One region of the Pseudomonas sp. WC2 genome, then DNA from elsewhere that is predicted to be linked to it. Evidence: predicted binding sites of a transcription regulator. Region 1 holds the regulator's gene; each other region holds the start of a gene.
The links. Region 1 encodes FliA, which starts transcription of late flagellar genes. Its sites were predicted from a motif close to CTAAAGTTTNNNNNNNNNNNGCCGNTAA; they were not measured.
Positions count from the first base shown of each region.

Region 1 (4,166 bases):
AATGGGGTGCTCCTACAGGTCTAAAAACCCAAAAAACCTACAATTCCAAAACTCTAGAATCCAAGGCTGGATAACAAATCGTCCACATCGTCCTGACCGGACACAACGTCTTCTCGTTTATCGGCATGAATCTGCGGACCTTCACCCTGCGAGAGATGTTTTTGTGGATCTTTTTCTGCAAGCATCGCGGCGCGGTCATGTTCGATGCCCGCAAAGCGGTCGACCTGACTGGCCATGAGCACGAGTTTGAGCAAATTGCTTTCGACTTCGGTGACCAGTTGGGTCACACGCTTGATCACCTGACCGGTGAGGTCCTGGTAATCCTGAGCCAGCAGGATGTCGTTGAGGTGGCTCGACACTTCACGGTTGCCCGTGCTGCTGCGTGACAGAAAACCGTCGACCCGGCGCGCCAGTTCGCGGAACTCTTCAGCCCCGACTTCACGACGCATGAAACGCCCCCAATCGGTACTCAAGGCCTGGGCTTCTTCAGCCAGACCATTGACCACCGGCGTGGCGCTTTCCACCAGATCCATGGTGCGGTTGGCCGCGGCTTCCGTCAGCTTGACCACATAGCCCAAGCGTTCGGTGGCGTCGGTGATTTGCGACACTTCCTCGGCCTGCGGCATGTGCGGATCGATCTGGAAATTGACGATCGCACTGTGCAGTTCGCGTGTGAGCTTGCCCACTTCCTGATACAGGCCGCGGTCACGGGTCTGATTGAGCTCATGGATCAGTTGCACAGCGTCGCCGAACCTGCCTTTTTCAAGGCTCTCGACCAGTTCGACCGCGTGTTTTTTCAGGGTCGACTCGAAATCGCCCTGTGAAGATTCTTTATGCTCCATAGCTCCCCCGCGCGTTCATCAGCCGATGCGTTCGAAAATCTTCTCGATTTTGTCTTTCAGCGCCTGAGCCGTGAAAGGTTTGACGACGTAGCCGTTTACACCGGCCTGAGCGGCTTCGATGATCTGCTCGCGCTTGGCTTCTGCAGTCACCATCAGTACCGGCAGGTGCTTGAGCTTTTCATCGGCACGCACGTGACGCAGCAGGTCGATACCGGTCATGCCCGGCATGTTCCAGTCCGTTACCAGAAAGTCGATGCTTCCGCTGTTGAGCACTGGAATGGCAGTGGTGCCATCGTCAGCCTCGACGGTGTTGGTGAACCCAAGATCACGCAGCAGGTTCTTGATGATCCGCCGCATCGTTGAGAAGTCATCAACGATGAGGATTTTCATGTCTTTGTTCAATTCGACCTCCAAGCAGTCTTAAACGCGCCCAGCACCTGGACGCGCCACTTCAATCAATCGGCGCAGCACTCGAAGACTGTCTGGAGCACAACAGAGCAAGACCGGTGCCGTTCATCACCGCACCAGCCTCGTTCGCAGTGTCCCCACACTGCCTTCAGCGCGCTCGCCACTCCCCCAAACGCCCCCGCAAACGGGCCGCGCACTGGCTGTGTAACTGGCTGACCCGCGATTCACTGACGCCAAGGACTTCACCGATTTCCTTGAGGTTCAGCTCTTCGTCGTAGTACAGCGCCAACACCAGTCGCTCACGCTCCGGCAAATTGGCAATCGCGTCCGCCAGCGCCGCCTGGAAGCGTTCATCTTCCAGATCGCGTGACGGCTCAAGATGAGCACTCGCGCCATCCTCGTGCAGCCCTTCGTGTTCGCCGTCCTGCAGCAGGTCGTCGAAACTGAAGAGGCGGCTGCCCAAGGTGTCATTCAAAATCCCGTAGTAATCGTCGAGACTCAATTGGAGTTCGGCTGCAACCTCGTGATCTTTAGCGTCACGGCCGGTTTTAGCTTCAATTGAGCGAATTGCGTCACTGACCATACGGGTATTGCGGTGAACCGAGCGTGGCGCCCAGTCCCCTTTGCGCACTTCGTCGAGCATCGCGCCGCGGATTCGAATGCCCGCGTACGTTTCGAAACTGGCGCCTTTGCTGGCGTCATATTTGGTCGAGACTTCGAGCAGGCCGATCATCCCGGCCTGGATCAAATCTTCAACCTGCACACTCGCCGGCAATCGCGCCAGCAAGTGATAGGCAATGCGTTTGACCAGCGGCGCGTAACGCTCGATCAGCTCGTACTGAGCGTCACGTGCCGACTTTTTGTAGTAATTCATACCGCTAGCGGTCATAGCACGGGCCCTGCCGTTTGCTGCACGAGACGCTCGACGAAAAACTCGAGATGGCCGCGCGGGTTGGCGGGCAGCGGCCAGGTGTCGACCTTCTGTGCAATGGCCTTGAATGCCAGCGCGCACTTGGAGCGCGGGAAGGCTTCGTAGACGGCACGCTGCTTCTGCACCGCTTTACGCACGCTTTCGTCGTAAGGCACGGCGCCGACATATTGTAGGGCGACGTCGAGGAAGCGGTCCGTGACCTTGGTCAACTTGGCGAACAGGTTGCGCCCTTCCTGCGGGCTCTGCGCCATGTTGGCGAGAACGCGGAAGCGGTTCATGCCGTAATCGCGGTTGAGCAGTTTGATCAGCGCGTAAGCGTCAGTGATCGAGGTCGGCTCATCGCAGACCACCAGCAACACTTCCTGGGCTGCGCGTACGAAACTGACTACCGAGTCACCAATACCCGCAGCGGTGTCAATCACCAGTACGTCGAGATTGTCGCCGATGTCGCTGAACGCCTGAATCAGACCGGCGTGTTGGGCCGGGCTCAGGTGGACCATGCTCTGAGTGCCGGACGCGGCCGGCACGATGCGAATGCCACCGGGGCCTTGCAACAGCACGTCGCGCAATTCGCAACGGCCTTCGATGACGTCGGCCAAAGTGCGTTTCGGGGTCAGACCCAACAATACGTCGACGTTCGCCAGTCCCAGATCGGCGTCCAGCAGCATGACCCGACGGCCAAGCTCTGCCAGAGCCAGAGACAAGTTCACTGACACGTTAGTCTTGCCGACGCCACCTTTGCCGCCGGTCACCGCGATCACCTGTACGGGATGCATGCTGCCCATGTTATTTCTTTACCTTGTCTTGCATAGACGGAGGCCACATTACTGGCTGCGCGTTCACAACCGGAACAATGCATGGCAGACCATCGATGTAGGTACAAAAACTGTTCATGAATACCTCAGCCTACCTGCTTGGTCGGGCTGTGGTAGATATCAGCGAACATGTCAGCCATGGCTTCTTCGCTGGGTTCTTCCTGCATTTGCACGCTGACGGCGCGGCTGACCAGTTGATGACGACGCGGCAGATGCAAATCATCCGGAATCCGTGGGCCATCGGTCAGGTACGCGACCGGCAATTCATGACTGATCGCCAGGCTTAACACTTCGCCAAGGCTGGCCGTTTCATCCAGTTTAGTCAGGATGCAGCCGGCTAGCCCGCAACGCTTGTAACTGTGATAAGCGGCGGTTAGAACCTGTTTCTGGCTGGTGGTTGCCAAGACCAGATAATTTTTTGAACGGATGCCACGCCCGGCCAGGCTTTCGAGCTGCATGCGCAGGGCCGGATCGCTGGCTTGCAGGCCGGCAGTATCGATCAAAACCACGCGTTTGCGCAGCAATGGATCCAGTGCCTGCACCAGCGATTGACCAGGATCGACGTGAGTCACCGGCACATTGAGGATGCGACCGAGGGTCTTCAGTTGTTCCTGAGCGCCGATGCGAAAACTGTCCATGCTCACCAGCGCGACATTCTGCGCGCCGTACTTGAGCACATAACGTGCGGCCAGCTTGGCCAGTGTGGTGGTCTTGCCCATGCCGGCAGGGCCGACCATGGCGATCACACCGCCCTCTTCCAGCGGCTCGACTTCCGGTACGGCAATCATCCGCGCCAGATGCGCGAGCAGCATGCGCCAGGCCTGACGCGGCTCTTCGATATCGCTGATCATCGACAGCAGATCGCGCGACAACGGGCCGGACAGACCGATGCGCTGCAGACGGCGATACAGGTTGGCCTGAGCCGGACGACTGCCTTGCAACTGATTCCAGGCCAAGGTGCCGAGCTGCACTTCCATCAGCTCGCGCAGGCTGTTCAATTCAAAACGCATCGAGTCCAGTGCACGCGGATCAACGCCGCCGGAGGACTGCGCAGGCGCCGGGGCCGGACGCGCCGGCGCGGCGTAAGTCGGCTCGGTCAGCGGTTCAGCGGCGGTCAGCGGCAGGCCAGCGGTCAACGGCAGCCCGGCAAAGATCTGACGATTGCTGTTG
Region 1 is NZ_JBOBDR010000011.1:98,073-102,238, reverse strand. It holds gene ACQ4OE_RS15315 (protein phosphatase CheZ) at 54-842, opposite strand; gene ACQ4OE_RS15310 (chemotaxis response regulator CheY) at 861-1,232, opposite strand; gene fliA (RNA polymerase sigma factor FliA) at 1,399-2,139, opposite strand; gene fleN (flagellar synthesis regulator FleN) at 2,136-2,966, opposite strand; gene flhF (flagellar biosynthesis protein FlhF) at 3,083-4,166, opposite strand, start outside.

Region 2 (4,166 bases), on a different contig from region 1:
GTTTGCGCAGTGTCGCGACGCATTGCCCAGGAGCAACCGCGGTTGCGGGTCAACGTGGTGAGCATTGGCGCCGGCGGACCGTCGCAGTGCATTGCGAAAAACACCGGTGGCCGGGTTTACGCGAGCACCAACGCGGCCGAACTGGCCAAGCAGTTGAAACTGGCGAGCAAGGAAGTGTCCAGCAACGCCAAATGTAATTGAGCCGCTGAATTGCGGTGACTGCAATCGCGAGCAGGCTCGCTGCCACAGGTGGACATTAATCCAATGTGGGAGCGAGCCTGCTCGCGAAAGCTATTTCAAAGGCGCATCAACGAAAACGATCAACCTCAGACCGCAAATCCGCCGCCAGCTTCTCCAGCTCTTTCGCGGTGACCGCGAGGTTCGACACCACCTCACGCTGCTCACTGTTAGCCAAAGCAATGCTCTGCAAGTTGCTGCTGAGCAAGGTCGCGGTGCTGCTCTGCTCCTGAGTTGCGGTGGTGATCGCAGCAAACTGCTGACCTGCCGAACGGCTCTGCTCATCAATCCGCGCCAGCGCCGAGGCGACATTGGCGTTACGCGACAAGCCTTCCTGCATCAGCACATTGCCCTGTTCCATGGTGCTGATCGCATTGCCGGTTTCCTGCTGGATGCTGTGGATCATGCTGGAAATCTCATCCGTCGCCTGACGGGTGCGTGAGGCCAGACTGCGCACTTCATCGGCAACCACCGCGAAACCGCGACCTTGCTCACCGGCGCGCGCCGCTTCAATCGCAGCGTTGAGCGCCAGCAGGTTGGTCTGCTCGGCAATCGAGGTAATCACACCGACGATGCCGCCGATTTCCTGAGAACGCTGGCCAAGGGTGTTGATCACCGTGGCGGTGCTGTTCAGCGCGCCGGCGATCTGCTCCAGCGACGACGAAGCTTCTTGCATCGAGCTGCGGCCGATCTGCGTTTGCTGGGCATTTTCCTGGGCCAGACGCTGGGTCGCGCCCATGTTGTCGGCGATGTTCAACGACGTGGCGCTGAACTCTTCCACCGCACCGGCCATGCTGGTGATTTCGCCGGATTGCTGCTCCATGCCTTCATAGGCACCACCGGACAAACCGGACAGCGCCTGTGCACGGCTGTTGACCTCTTCCGAAGAGCGGCGGATGTGCTCGACCATCGTCGACAGGGCCTGACTCATCTGATTGAACGCGCGGGACAGCTGACCGATTTCGTCGTTGCTGGTCACGTTCAAGCGCACGCTCAGGTCACCGGCACCCAGGGCTTCGGCCTGACGCACCAGATCACCCAACGGTTGCAGCTTGGAACGCAGCAGCCACATCGCCGAGCCCACCGCCAACAGCATCGCCAGCAGGCTGCCGATCGCCAGTTGCGTACCGACGCTCCAGGTCACCGCGCGAATCTCGGCTTTCGGCATGCTCGCCACCACCGACCACGGACCACCGTCGAACGGTACGGCGACGCTGTAGAAATCTTCGGACTTGTCGCCCCAGAATTGACCTTTGCCCGGCGTCTTCGTCAAACCGTTGATTACCGGGATCGCTTGATCCAGCGCCTGCACGCCCGCCGGCGGGACCAGCCATTTGTTTTGCTCATCGAGCAGCGCCAGCGAGCCGGTCTGGCCGATGCGGAAGCGCTTGAGGTTGTCGAACTGGGCGTTCTGCGCGTCGGTGTAATCAAAACCGACGAACAACACCGCAATCACCTTGCCGCTGCCATCACGCACCGGGGTGTATTGGGTCATGTAGGAACGATCGAACAGCAAGGCGCGACCGACGTAGCCTTGCCCCGCCATCAGTTTCGCGTAGGCCGGGTGTGCGTGATCGAGCAAGGTGCCGATGGCGCGGCTACCGTCCTGCTTGGTCAGGGAGGTGCTGACGCGGACGAAGTCTTCGCCGCTGCGCACGAACAGCGTGGCGACGCCGGCGGTCATCTGCTTGAACTCGTCGACTTCCTTGAAGTTGTTGTTCAGCACTTCGCTGCCCAAATGCAGGCCCGGAGTCTGGGTGCCGGCGACATTCACTGGTTCATCGGCGTGAATGCTCAGGCCGGCGCTGAAGCGCTTCTCGAACAACCCGCTCAGACGCTGGGTGCTTTCCCGCAGCGTGCCGTGGAACGTGCTCAGTTGGTCGGCCAGCAGCCGCGCCTCACTGGCCAAATGCTCTTCACGGGTAGCGAGGTTGGCGGTATCCAGCGAACGCAGGGCGAACACCGTACTGCCACTGATAACTATCGCCAGTATCACAGCAAGGGCAAGGCCCAGCTGCGAGGCGATCCGAGCGCGAGGTTGAGACATGGACAGCTCCTGGCCGAGCGACGGGATCCTCCTTGATCCCGACTCGGATAATTTTCTAATAATGGGGGTGGATCGTGGATACCGGCACGACGGTTCCACATGCTCGTAGTCGGCGGTAAATCCGAATACTTGAGCGCGCAACGTGGGTATGGCGCAAGGCCGCCATTGTGGCGGCTCCAACGTTTCAGCTCAAGCGCGCGACCGCCGGCAGCTCCATGGCGCGGACTTCGCCCTGCAGAAAGTCGCTGAGACGGCGCAAACGTTCACCGCCCGGGCGGGTTTTTGGCCACACCAAGTAATAATTCAGTCCGCTGGCGACGGCGGTCGGCCACGGCAGACTCAGTCGACCTTGCGCGACATCCTCGGCCACCATCAGCAGATCACCCATCGACACACCGTAACCGCGCGCTGCGGCAATCATGCCCAATTCCAGCGTGTCGAAGACTTGCCCGCCCTTGAGCGAAACCTGATCGGACAGCCCCATGTGCTCCAGCCAACTGCGCCAGTCGCGGCGATCCGGCGTCGGGTGAAGCAGTTCAGTGGAGGCCAGCCGGGCCAGATCCCACGGTTGATCGTTGAGCAGGTTCGGCGCGCCGACCGGAATCAATTCTTCGGGAAACAACAGGCTCGCCTCCCAATCCGGCGGGAAATGCCCGTCGCTCAGCAACACCGCGCAATCGAACGGCTCATCGTTGAAGTCCACCGAATCGACGTCCATCCATGCGCTGGTCAGTTGCACTTCGTTGCCCGGCTGCAAATGGCGGAAGCGACTTAGGCGCGCCAGCAGCCAGCGCATGGTCAGGGTCGACGGGGCTTTCATGCGCAGGATGTCGTCTTCGGCGCGCAAGGTATTGCAGGCCCGCTCAAGGGCGGCGAAACCTTCGCGGATGCCGGGCAACAACAAGCGGGCTGACTCGGTGAGCTGCAAATGGCGACCGCTGCGGTGAAACAGCTTGCACGCAAAGTGATCTTCGAGCGTACGAATGTGCCGGCTCACCGCACTCTGGGTGATCGACAATTCCTCGGCTGCACGCGTGAACGAGCTGTGTCGTGCGGCAGCTTCAAATGCACGCAGGGCATACAGGGGAGGAAGTCGACGGGACATGCACAAGGCTCCTGCAGCGGGATACAGCGAAATAGGTAATTTAGACCAGGGATGAGTTTTACTCATGCCACCCATCCTTTTTATCCCTTTGTGCAATGCCTGCCAAGCGCCGAGAATCGACGCTCCCCTGTTCCCTCTGAAATCGAGTGGTGATGACCATGCAACATCCTGTGCGTACCGAACTCTGGGCCATTCTGCGGCTGGCAGGGCCGTTGATCGCTTCACAGTTGGCGCACATGTTGATGGTGCTGACCGACACCCTGATGATGGCGCGACTCAGTCCCGAAGCGCTGGCCGGCGGCGGACTGGGCGCGGCGACTTATTCGTTTGTGTCGATTTTCTGCATCGGCGTCATCGCGGCGGTCGGCACGCTGGTGGCGATTCGCAAGGGCGCTGGCGACATCATTGGCGCCGCGCGCCTGACTCAGGCCGGATTGTGGCTGGCGTGGCTGATGGCGCTGGGCGCCGGCTTGCTGCTGTGGAACCTGAAACCGGTTCTGCTGCTGTTCGGCCAGACCGAAACCAACGTCAACGCCGCCGGGCAATTTCTCATCGCCCTGCCCTTCGCCCTGCCCGGCTACCTGAGCTTCATGGCCCTGCGCGGCTTCACCAGTGCGATTGGCCGGGCGACCCCGGTGATGGTCATCAGCCTCGCTGGCACGGTAGCGAATTTCCTGCTCAACTACGCGCTGATCACTGGCATGTTCGGCCTGCCGAAAATGGGCCTGATGGGCATCGGTCTGGTCACGGCGATTGTCGCCAATTGCATGGCGTTGG
Region 2 is NZ_JBOBDR010000023.1:774-4,939, reverse strand. It holds gene ACQ4OE_RS23390 (vWA domain-containing protein) at 1-201, shown strand, start outside; gene ACQ4OE_RS23385 (methyl-accepting chemotaxis protein) at 308-2,284, opposite strand; gene ACQ4OE_RS23380 (LysR substrate-binding domain-containing protein) at 2,469-3,389, opposite strand; partial or broken gene ACQ4OE_RS23375 (NorM family multidrug efflux MATE transporter) at 3,548-4,166, shown strand, end outside.
Region 2: the regulator FliA is predicted to act here: its motif matches at 2,391-2,418, upstream of ACQ4OE_RS23385 (methyl-accepting chemotaxis protein).

Region 3 (4,166 bases), on a different contig from region 1:
TTACACCAGGAGATATCAATGAGCGTACTCGTAGGCAAACAAGCCCCTGACTTCACCGTCCCGGCCGTACTCGGCAATGGCGAGATCGTTGACAGCTTCACCCTGTCCTCGGCCATCAAAGGCAAATACGGCCTGGTGTTCTTCTACCCACTGGACTTCACCTTCGTCTGCCCGTCCGAGCTGATCGCTCTGGACAACCGCATGGCTGACTTCAAGGCACGCAACGTTGAAGTGATCGCTGTGTCGATCGACTCGCACTTCACTCACAACGCATGGCGCAACACCCCGGTGAACAATGGCGGCATCGGTCAGGTGAAATACACCATGGCTGCCGACATGAAGCACGACATCGCCAAGGCTTACGACGTTGAATCCGAAGGCGGCGTGGCTTTCCGTGGCGCGTTCCTGATCGACGACAAAGGCGTTGTCCGCTCGCAGATCATCAACGACCTGCCGCTGGGCCGTAATATGGAAGAGCTGATCCGTCTGGTCGACGCTCTGCAATTCCACGAAGAGCACGGCGAAGTCTGCCCTGCCAACTGGAAGAAAGGCGACAAAGGCATGAACGCTTCGCCAGAAGGCGTTGCGGCTTACCTGACCGAGAACGCTGCTGCCCTGTAAGGCGCAACGTCGAGGTACAAAAAAACCGGCCCATGTGGCCGGTTTTTTTATGCGCGGTATTTATTCAACGAAGATCAGTCGTCGAAGTCTTCCCAGCCGCCCATCTGTTTCCAGCGGTTGACGATGCCACAGAACAGCTCAGCGGTTTTCTCGGTGTCGTAACGCGCGGAGTGCGCCTCACGGCCGTCGAAATCGATGTCAGCTGCCTGGCAGGCTTTTGCCAGTACGGTTTGACCGTACGCCAGACCGGCCAGCGTCGCGGTGTCGAAACTGGAGAACGGGTGGAACGGGTTGCGCTTCATGTCCAGACGCGCGACCGCAGCGTTCAGGAAGCCAAGGTCGAAGCTGCTGTTGTGGCCGACCAGGATCGCGCGCTTGCAGCCGTTGGCCTTCAGCGCTTTGCGAATGCCACGGAAGATGTCGGTCAGCGCGGTTTCTTCGCTGACCGCCATGCGCAGCGGGTGATCGAGCTTGATTCCGGTGAACTCCAGCGCTGCTGCTTCGATGTTGGCGCCTTCGAACGGCTCGACGCGGAAGAAGTAGGTGTGATCGGGGTAAACAAAACCCTTTTCGTCCATGGCGATTGTGGTCGCGGCAATCTCCAGCAACGCATCGGTGGCCGAGTTGAAGCCGCCGGTTTCTACGTCAACGACAACCGGCAGGTAGCCGCGAAAGCGTGCTGCCATCGGGTGACGGGAACCGCCACCACCACTTTGACCGTCCAGTTCGTCGTCGAAATGGTCTTCACTCACGCGTGTTCCTCCAGCAGGCGCCAGCGCAGTTTTTCACCGGCGCGCAGCGGGATAACGGTCAGCTCGCCAAACGGCAGGCTGGTTGGGGCAGTCCATTCTTCACGAACCAGGGTGATGCGATCGGTGTTTGCCGGCAGGCCGTAGAAACGCGGGCCGTTGAGGCTGGCGAAGGCTTCGAGCTTGTCCAGCGCATTACGCTGTTCGAAGGCTTCGGCATACATCTCGATGGCGGCGTACGCGGTGTAGCAGCCGGCACAACCGCAAGCGGCTTCCTTGGCATGCTGGGCGTGCGGCGCCGAGTCGGTGCCGAGGAAGAACTTCGCGCTGCCGCTGGTGGCGGCGTCGAGCAGGGCTTCCTGGTGCGTATTACGCTTGAGGATCGGCAGGCAGTAGAAGTGCGGCCGGATCCCGCCCACCAGCATGTGGTTGCGGTTGTAGAGCAGGTGATGCGCGGTGATGGTCGCGCCAACGTTGGCCGAAGCCTCGTTGACGAACTGCACGGCGTCGCCGGTGGTGATGTGTTCGAACACCACTTTCAGCGTCGGGAAACGCTCGACCACACGGCGCATGTGCTCATCGATGAAAATCTTTTCGCGGTCGAACACATCGACGTCGCCACGGGTGACTTCACCGTGGATCAGCAGCGGCATGCCGACTTCGGCCATGGCTTCGATCGCCGGCAGAATCTTGTCGATGCTGGTCACCCCGGAATCGGAGTTGGTGGTGGCGCCGGCCGGGTACAGCTTGGCGGCGTACACGAAACCGCTGGCCTTGGCCTGACGAATTTCTTCGGGCTGGGTGCGGTCGGTGAGGTACAGCACCATCAGCGGCTCAAAGCGACTGCCAGCCGGGCGGGCAGCGAGAATCCGCTGGCGATAGCCGTCGGCTTCAGCGGCGTTGCGCACCGGAGGTACCAGGTTGGGCATGATGATCGCGCGGCCAAAAGTGCGCGCAACATCGGCAACGGTATTGGTCAACACGGCACCATCGCGAAGATGAATGTGCCAGTCGTCGGGACGCAGCAGGGTCAGGCGGTCGGACATGAGGGGATTCCAGGCGGGTCAAACTGAGGCGAATGCTACCGGAAAAGACTCTTGCAGGCACTCGCTATCAAGTTTTGCGGGAACCTTCCGATATCACGTAGGTATGCCGTAAACATAGTGTGAATCGGTCTTTGTGTTTCAGAAGCCAATGGAGCCTCCCGTGCGCCAGCGTTATTTAGCCTTGCTCAGTGTGTTTGCCAGCCTCCCCGCGATGGCGCTCACGTACCAGACCCGTCTGGAGAACATTGAGTGGACGGTCGCCGGCGACAAGTTCGAATGTCGTCTAAGCCAGCCGATCACCGATTTCGGCTCGGGCGAGTTCGTGCGCAAGGCCGGTGAGCAGGCGATATTTCGTCTGAATGCCTACAACGCCATGCTTGGCGGTGGTTCGGCAACGCTGCTGGCCGCGGCAGCGCCGTGGCAACCGGGGCGCGGCGACATCAATCTGGGCAGTGTCAGGCTCGGCAGCGGCAGCGTCTTGTTCAGCAGTTCGCAGTCCCAGGCTGGCGGGCTGATCAGCGGTCTGCTCGACGGCCGCAGCCCGGTCGTGCGCCGTGCTTCAGGCGATGGCCGCGTGTCGGAAGTGCGTTTATTGCCGGTGAAATTCAGCAAGGCGTTTAACGACTATCAGACCTGTGTGGCGAAATTGCTGCCGCAGAATTTCGACCAGATCAAGCAATCGCAGATCGGCTTCCCCGGCGAAGGTGTTGATCTGGATCCCGCTGCCAAAGCCAGGTTGCAAGTGATGCTCGAGTACATGAAGGCTGATCCGACGGTCAATCACATCGAACTCGACGGACACTCGGACAACAGTGGCAATCGCCTGACCAACCGCGAACTGTCCCGCCGCCGGGCGCTGGCGGTGGTCGACTTCTTCAAGGCCAATGGCGTTCAGGAATCGCAGATCACCGTGCGCTTCCATGGCGAGCAATACCCGATTGTGCCAAACACCAATGCGGCCAATCGGGCGAAGAACCGTCGGGTCAATGTCAAACTGGCGCGGGTTGCACCGATTACCACTCCAGCGCCGCAAGCGAGCACGCCAGCCAGTACCGCAGCGACTTCCTGACCCGCCGGTCATCGTCGCGCTCTCGACAGATTCTGTCGCTTTGTCGTCTTAAGCTGTCGCGCCTCTGTAAATTATCGCGTTTGGGCGGTAGACTCCTCGGCTTTCCGTAGAACCCCGTGGAGTGATGGCATGGCGGACGTAAACAAGGTCGTTCTGGCGTATTCCGGCGGCCTGGACACTTCGGTGATCCTCAAGTGGCTGCAGGATACTTATAACTGTGAAGTGGTGACCTTCACCGCGGATCTCGGTCAAGGCGAAGAGGTCGAGCCGGCCCGCGCCAAGGCTCAGGCCATGGGCGTCAAAGAAATCTACATCGACGATCTGCGCGAAGAATTCGTGCGTGATTTCGTGTACCCGATGTTCCGCGCCAACACCGTTTACGAGGGCGAGTACCTGCTGGGTACTTCCATCGCACGTCCGCTGATCGCCAAGCGCCTGATCGAAATCGCCAACGAAACCGGCGCTGATGCCATTTCCCACGGCGCCACCGGCAAGGGCAACGACCAGGTGCGTTTCGAACTGGGTGCCTACGCGCTCAAGCCTGGCGTAAAAGTGATCGCGCCTTGGCGTGAGTGGGACCTGTTGTCCCGCGAAAAACTGATGGACTACGCCGAGAAGCACGCGATCCCGATCGAGCGTCACGGCAAGAAGAAGTCCCCGTACTCGATGGACGCCAATCTG
Region 3 is NZ_JBOBDR010000017.1:105,341-109,506, reverse strand. It holds gene ACQ4OE_RS20635 (peroxiredoxin) at 19-621, shown strand; gene rnt (ribonuclease T) at 696-1,373, opposite strand; gene pyrC (dihydroorotase) at 1,370-2,416, opposite strand; gene ACQ4OE_RS20620 (flagellar protein MotY) at 2,577-3,485, shown strand; gene ACQ4OE_RS20615 (argininosuccinate synthase) at 3,615-4,166, shown strand, end outside.
Region 3: the regulator FliA is predicted to act here: its motif matches at 2,483-2,510, upstream of ACQ4OE_RS20620 (flagellar protein MotY).